Regions from separate parts of the Thermostichus sp. MS-CIW-37 genome, predicted to be linked through region 3. Evidence: riboswitches for the same ligand, from Rfam matches in the RefSeq annotation. Region 3 holds a riboswitch; each other region holds the start of a gene.
The links. Region 3 has a riboswitch for cobalamin ahead of ACVWYZ_RS01015 (sirohydrochlorin chelatase). Riboswitches for the same ligand answer to the same signal wherever they lie in the genome.

Region 1: it holds a riboswitch for cobalamin, as region 3 does, so the genes downstream of both, ACVWYZ_RS06850 (TonB-dependent receptor plug domain-containing protein) here and ACVWYZ_RS01015 (sirohydrochlorin chelatase) in region 3, are expected to answer to the same signal.
Region 2: it holds a riboswitch for cobalamin, as region 3 does, so the genes downstream of both, metE (5-methyltetrahydropteroyltriglutamate--homocysteine S-methyltransferase) here and ACVWYZ_RS01015 (sirohydrochlorin chelatase) in region 3, are expected to answer to the same signal.

Annotation. Positions count from the first base shown of each region.
Region 1 is NZ_JBSSCV010000011.1:56,186-58,445, reverse strand. It holds gene ACVWYZ_RS06855 (hypothetical protein) at 16-540, shown strand; cobalamin riboswitch at 870-1,021, shown strand; gene ACVWYZ_RS06850 (TonB-dependent receptor plug domain-containing protein) at 1,060-2,260, shown strand, end outside.
Region 2 is NZ_JBSSCV010000021.1:12,506-14,765, reverse strand. It holds gene ACVWYZ_RS10135 (ABC transporter substrate-binding protein) at 1-332, opposite strand, end outside; cobalamin riboswitch at 576-780, shown strand; gene metE (5-methyltetrahydropteroyltriglutamate--homocysteine S-methyltransferase) at 1,248-2,260, shown strand, end outside.
Region 3 is NZ_JBSSCV010000001.1:222,016-224,275, reverse strand. It holds gene ACVWYZ_RS01015 (sirohydrochlorin chelatase) at 79-1,122, opposite strand; cobalamin riboswitch at 1,153-1,288, opposite strand; gene ACVWYZ_RS01010 (heavy metal translocating P-type ATPase) at 1,416-2,260, opposite strand, start outside.

The DNA.
Region 1 (2,260 bases), on a different contig from region 3:
GTGAGGTTAAGCCCCATGGTTAGCCAGCCTTTGAACGCAGGTCTTGATCGTCCCAAAAACCCTCGTCGCCACAGACGGTCTTCTGCTCTGAGCCGACCCCTCTCCGGTACAGTTCAGGCCAGCCGCACCCAACCTTTGAATTTGAAGTTGAAATCAGCCCATCCTCGCAGCCAGCATCTTGCTTGGGCAGAACACCTAGCCTGGTGGAAGCAAATCTCCACAGGGATGGCTATCCTCTCCGGCGTTTCAGTGTTGAGCCTTTACAGTTGGACTGTGCATACCCAAAGCCGGTGGAGCCAGCGTTACCAGGTGTGGCAGCAGATGCAGCGCAACGAACGACAGTTTCTGCTGACTCAGGAATCCATTGCCAATTCTCTCCGGGAAATCGCCGACCGCTCCGAAATGGTGCCGCTGGTACCGGATCGGATGATCGAGGTGCCGATTGCCTCTCCCAGCCATGTTGAACCGGATCCAGCCCACCAGACGACAGCCCCGCCTGAAATCGAAAAAGCTCCTCTTTTCTACCCGGTTGGGTACTAATTCATACGGATCCCGCCCATGACGGCTAGGCCAGCGTCCCCATCTTGCTTTCCCAAAAGCTGTGGGTCTTGTGAAGTCTCAGCGTATCTCTGTTCCCTAAAAGGCTAAGGGATCCCTGGGCCTCGCGATCTGGAGTAGCAGCGGGCTATCCTTCAACTGCTTACAAAGCAGTGAAGAAATCTGGCCTAAATGGGATGTGGCCCATCCGAAGCCCTGGGATTGCCGTTGGGATCCCGTTCACCCCTGGGGATGACATCCCCCCTGGCAGGATAGGAACTCCAGAGCAGGGGATGTATGATGCCTAGCACGGCTTTTTCGGAGCAATCGCAGAGAAAGCTGTACCGACAGGTTGTCCTGGGGATCAGCCAGGGCATGTAAAGGGGAAAGTCCGGTGCAAATCCGGCGCTGTGCCGCAACTGTGATGGGCTTGGGCTAGACCCATGCCCTCAGTCAGGATGCCCGCCTGCGGTTTTGGCTCGCATTTCTTCCGCGTCGCACGGAATCAGGAGCTTTAGGAAAATGAATCCCATTCTAGGTCTCAGCCTGGCGCTGGGGGGCTTTGTTTTGGGGATCCCAGCGTGGGCGCAGCCGGCAGCTTCCCCGCCCTCAGCTCAAGAGGTTTTGGAAACCGGCGTTAGCGCCGAGATTTTAAATCAACCCGTCACCACGCCTTTTCGTCGCCCCGGCTTGCTGCGGGATTCTTCCCGCCCGGTTTACGTCATTACCCGCCAGCAAATTCGAGAGCAAGGGGCAAGAACCGTTCAGGAGGCCCTGCGCTACCTGCCCGGGATCCTCAGCGACGGCACGGCGGGAACCCAGTTGGGAGCCCTTAGCTCCCAGTTTATGCGGGGAGGACGAACGGCCCAGGTGTTGGTGCTCTTGGATGGCCGCCCCATTAACGACCTGGGCTTTTTTGGCGGGTTCGATCTGTCTCAGATCACTACAGATGTGGTCGAGCGTATTGAGATCTCTCCAGGTGGGGGCTCCACCTTATACGGCTCCGATGCCGTTGGCGGGGTCATCAACATCGTGACGCTGGATCCAAAGCCGGGATCCGAGACCGTGCTGGAAGCGGCTATCGGCAGCTACGGCCTCAACGAGCAAGGGATCCAAAACCGCGGCCAGGTGCAGGATCTGGGCTGGGTGGTCAGCTATCGCCGTCTGCAGAGCAACAACGACTTTCCCTTTGAAATTAGGCGTTTGGGCAAAGCCGGCAGGCGGGAAAACTCGGCGGTGGAGTACCACAACCTACAAGCCAAGCTCACCTGGCAATTGGCAGAAGGCCAAGTCCTAACCGGAAATGCCCTTTATCTCAACAAAGCGTTTCAGGTGCCTGGCAGCACCGAGTTTCCCTCCCCCGATGCAGTGCAAAACACCAACGACCTGCTGTTAGATCTCAGTTGGCTGTGGAATCAAGAGAAGGGATCCCTGCAAGCTAGGGTATTTTTTGACGACCTCAACTATCGCTTCAGCGCCCCACAAAGCCAGGGATCCCGGGATGAGATCCTGCGAACGGGGTGGGGATCCCAACTGCAATACACCTGGAAGGCTGCTGAAAACCTGGAGCTTACTCTAGGAGCAGACTACCGATCCATTTCAGCTCGCAACACCACCTTCTCCTTTGCCAGGGGATCCACCAATGTCAACTACGACAATACCGTGAACCAAGGGGCCCTCTTTGCCCGCCTGGATTACAAGCCACAGCCCAACTTTTATCTCA
Region 2 (2,260 bases), on a different contig from region 3:
AAGACTGCATCCTTTCGTAGGGTTACCGTCCAGGTTAGGCCATCTTGGCTGACAGTGTAGCCAGTCGCCAGGTCGTTTACAATCTCAAGGTTCTCGTCCCGCCGCAGCAGAGTGCTTTGGAACAAAGGCGAACCGTAACGTCCCCAGCCCAGGGTGGGATCAAATCCTTCTTCCCTTTCCCCTCCAATGGCCAGCACGATTTGATCGCTGGATCCTGCTAGCTTTGGATCGAAAGCTGTCCGCTCAGCAGCATTCTGAGCGCATCCAGCCCACATCTGGCTCAGCAAGAAGAGGCCCACAGACCACACAGTTACTTTTAAGCTTGATGCCATAGAAACCCCGATCTGTCGCTTTTTCAGCAAAAAGGAGCAAACCCCCTTGCCTCCTGGACAAGACTTATGGCAGCTAAGCTACCACTGCCTTATCTTGAGAGCAATGCAGGGGGGGAGGATGCTTAGAGGATTCCGATGACTTCCTGCAAGACCGCTGGGTGAAAGGTGAGGTCTGGTAGCTCCAAAGGCTGCTGGCTTGGTGATGATTGAAGCACTCTACTCCCGTCTCTGAACTCCGTGATACGATGTAGCTCAGCTATCGGTTCTGACGGGGATCAGCCGCCAGAGGAAACGGGGAAAGAGCAGTGAGAATCTGCCGCTGTCCCGCAGCTGTGATCCGGTTTAGGAGAAGTCCTGCAGCAAATCTCTAGAGTCATTCGCTGCCGATCCAGGTCTTGTCCCCCAAAACCGTGTCAGTCAGAATGCCCGCCGATGGTTTTTCTAAACTTCACAACATCTGCGAGGTACAGATGGTAACTGTCTTGGCTTTAGCTCGTTTCTGCTTTCGTTATCCTGAGCATTTTCCTGGCGTTGCTCCCACAAGCTTTCGGTACTCCTCAGCAGTAGAAATAAGTCCAAGAACCCAAGCAAGACTCTGAGCCAGTTGGCCGGGAGAGAGTAAATTTTGGGTGCTGTTGCACCAAGATCTATCAAGATCTATCAAGATCTACAGCCCGCCTACGCGAAGGAAAGAGTGAGATGTCAGGCTTCCTGACTTCAATTGGTAGGCTGGCAAGTAGCCACTGCGATCGCTGGCTGCGTTGAGTATCTTTTTTGCGCAAAAGGCAGTGTTTTGTTGGGGTTCCAGAGGCAAGAGAGGAACAGCCGGTTTCTTCCTTGGCGGGCGGGATCCCAGTTGAGGGCGAATTGAACGCAGGAAAATTAGAAAACTCAGTATTTGGGATGGCACACAACATGACTGCACAAACCATGACATTGGGGTATGCCCGCATGGGCAAGCGCCGCGAGCTCAAAAAAGCTTTGGAAGGCTTTTGGAGTGGTGCCCTAGGGTCAGAGGCTCTGCTGGCTACCTTTTGGGATTTGGAGACTCAAGCCTGGCAGACTCAGCTACAAGCTGGGATTGATCACATTGCGGTAGGGGATCAGACTCTCTACGACCATGTACTGGACTGGGCCACCTGGCTGGGGCTGATCCCCTCTCGGTTCCGAGGTCTGTCGGGTTTAGACCGCTACTTTGCCATGGCGCGGGGTCGGGAGGGCCTGCCGGCTTTGGAAATGACCAAGTGGTTTGACACCAACTACCACTACTTGGTACCCGAAATTGAGCCGGAAGCCGATCCCAGTCCTAACTTTGGGGATTTTTTGGAAAGAGTTCGGCGGGCCCAAGGGATCCTAGGGGAGCGCACCAGCCCCGTTGTCCTCAGTCCAGTGACTTTGCTCTGCCTTAGCCAGCGATCTGGGGATCTGCGGGCGGACTTGGAAAAGCTCCTTCCTCTGTACCGGGATCTCCTCCAGGAGTTAAAACAGCTGGGGATCCCAGAAGTCCAGATTCACGATCCCATTTTGGTTACCAGCCAGGGAAGTGGCCTGCGGGAAGCTGTGGAAATGAGCTACCGCCAGTTGGCAACCGCCGGGATCCCTGTCCACTTGGTCACCTACTTCGATGACCTGGGGGAGACTTACCCCTGGGTGGTGCAACTGCCGGTGGCCGGCATTAGCCTTGACTTTACCCGTGGCCACACCCTGGATCTGGTAAGAACCTATGGCTTTCCGGCTGACCAGATCCTAGGTGCTGGCGTAGTGGACGCTCGGAATGTCTGGAAGGTTCAGCCTGAGACCGTCTTGGCCAGCCTGCGGGAGCTGCAGGGGGTAGCTCCCAACCTACGGGTGCAGCCTTCCGCTTCGTTGCAATTTGTGCCCCACGACGCTGCTCTGGAAGCCCAGTTGCCGGAACCCCTCAGAAATGT
Region 3 (2,260 bases):
CCGCTAGAGCGGGAAAACCAGGTTCAAAAATGGCCTGTCTGCACTCAGTTTATCCCGCCAGCAGCCTCTGTTTCCCTCTTAGGGCACCTGCCATGCCCGTTGGTGGTAGCCCTCTAATTGGGCCCAGGGATCCCCAGCCGCTGCGTGGGTATGGCCGTGGTCGTGGTGAGGGTGGGAATGAGGATGGTGATGGGATCCGTGCCCGTGATGGTGGTCATGATGCTCGTGAGGGTGGTGATGGCTGGATCCAGCTCCAACCTCTGCGCTCACGGCCAGGCGAAACTTGCACAGGTGGCAGTTCATTTGGGTTTGGCCCTGTAGGGCTTCCTGCTCCAGTTGCTGCAGGCTGTGCAGCACCGTATCCACAAGGCCCAATTCCGGCAGCATCAGCCAGTCGATTTCCGGCTGTCGTTGTCGTTGTTTCTCCACTGCCGCCTCGATTTTTTTCACCAACACCCCCGTAAACAGAAAGTAGGGCAGCACGATCACCCGACGCGGCTGCCAGGACGAGGCCCGCTCCAACCCCACAGGCAGGCGGGGATGGGTAATGCCGATAAAGCAGGTCTCCACAGCGGCAAACCCGGATCCTTCCCAAAGCAGCCGAGCCAGTTTACAGGCTTCGGCATTGGCCTCAGGATCGCTGGAGCCGCGACCCACAAATAGGAGCACGGTTTCTGCCTCTGGGATCCGCTGCGGTTGGGCGGCCATCAAAGCGGCCAATCGGTCTCGCAGCAGTTGCAGGATCTCGATGCGGATCCCCAGCGGCCCACCGTAACGAATGCGCAACTGGGGATAGAGGGCCTGCAGGCGATCCAGTTCCATCGTCACATCGAACTTGTTGTGGCGGGCCCCAAACAGCAACAGCGGCAGGGCCACGATCTCCTGCCACCCTTGGGCCAAGCACTGCTCTACCCCCTGGGCAATGGTTGGCTGGGTCAGCTCCAGAAAGCAAGGGATCACCGGTCGATGGGGAGTGAGGGATTGGTAGACTTGGGCCAACTCCAGAAAGGCTTGCCGCCCTTCAGGGTCGCGGGATCCGTGGCCGATAAGCAATAGGGGCAATGAAGGAGAAGCAAGCTGCCCAACCGAAAGGGGAGGGGAAACACTGAGGGTATTCAACACAAAAAACTCCGTTCCTTGTGAATCGCAAGGGGTACAGGACAACGGCAGGTGGGTGTTCTGGCTGAGGGAGGGATCCCATCACAGTTGCGTCACAGTGGCGGACTTGCACCGCGCTTTCCCCAGTCTGCCTGAGCTTTTTAGGTTAGCTTGCCTCTTGCCATTCACCAAGCTCCCGGGGGGGATGTTCTTGTCTGCCAGAAGATAGCCCTGAGGCATGAGCGGTACGGCAGACTCATGCTCAAAGGGCAGCAAAACTGTTGCCGCGCTAATCCCCCTTGCCCCTGGGAGAGGGCCTAACGCCGGCCCGCTGGTCTGGGGGGCTGAAAGTGTCGCAGGCGCAGGGCATTGGCGACCACCGAAATGGAACTCAGGGCCATGGCTGCCCCCGCCAGCATAGGGTTGAGCAACCAGCCTGTAAAGGGATAGAGCGCCCCAGCGGCAATCGGGATCCCCAGCGTATTGTAGATAAAGGCGAAGAAGAGGTTCTGGCGGATGTTGTTGAGGGTGGCCCGGCTGAGTTGAATGGCTGTGGCGACTCCGCGCAGATCCCCCGACATGAGGGTAATATCGCTGGCGGCCATCGCCACATCCGTACCTGTACCAATGGCGATCCCCACATCGGCTTCTGCCAGAGCCGGAGCATCGTTAATGCCATCTCCCACCATCGCCACCCGGTGTCGAGGTTGTCTTAGGCTGCGTATGTAAGCTGCCTTCTGATCCGGACGGACTTGGGCAATTACCCGCTGAATGCCTGCTTGCCGAGCAACCGCTTGGGCCGTGGTGGGGTTATCCCCGGTCAGCAGGATCACCTCTAGACCCATCTGTTGCAGCTGTTGCACTGCCTCAGGAGAGGTGGGTTTGAGCGGATCGGCAATGGCCAACAGCCCCACCAGACTCTGGGATTGCGCTACGCCGATCACCGTTTTGCCCTGGCTTTCCCAGGTCTGAACCCGCTCTGACCAAGAGGGATCCCAAGGGATCCCCATCTCCTGTAGCCAGCTCAGCCGACCGATGCGAATCCACTGATCTTCCACCCAAGCTTCTGCCCCACTGCCTACCCTTGCCTGAAAGTGCCAGGCAGGAGGGATCACAATTTTTTCGGCTTCGGCTTTCTGCACCACCGCCTGGGCCAAAGGGT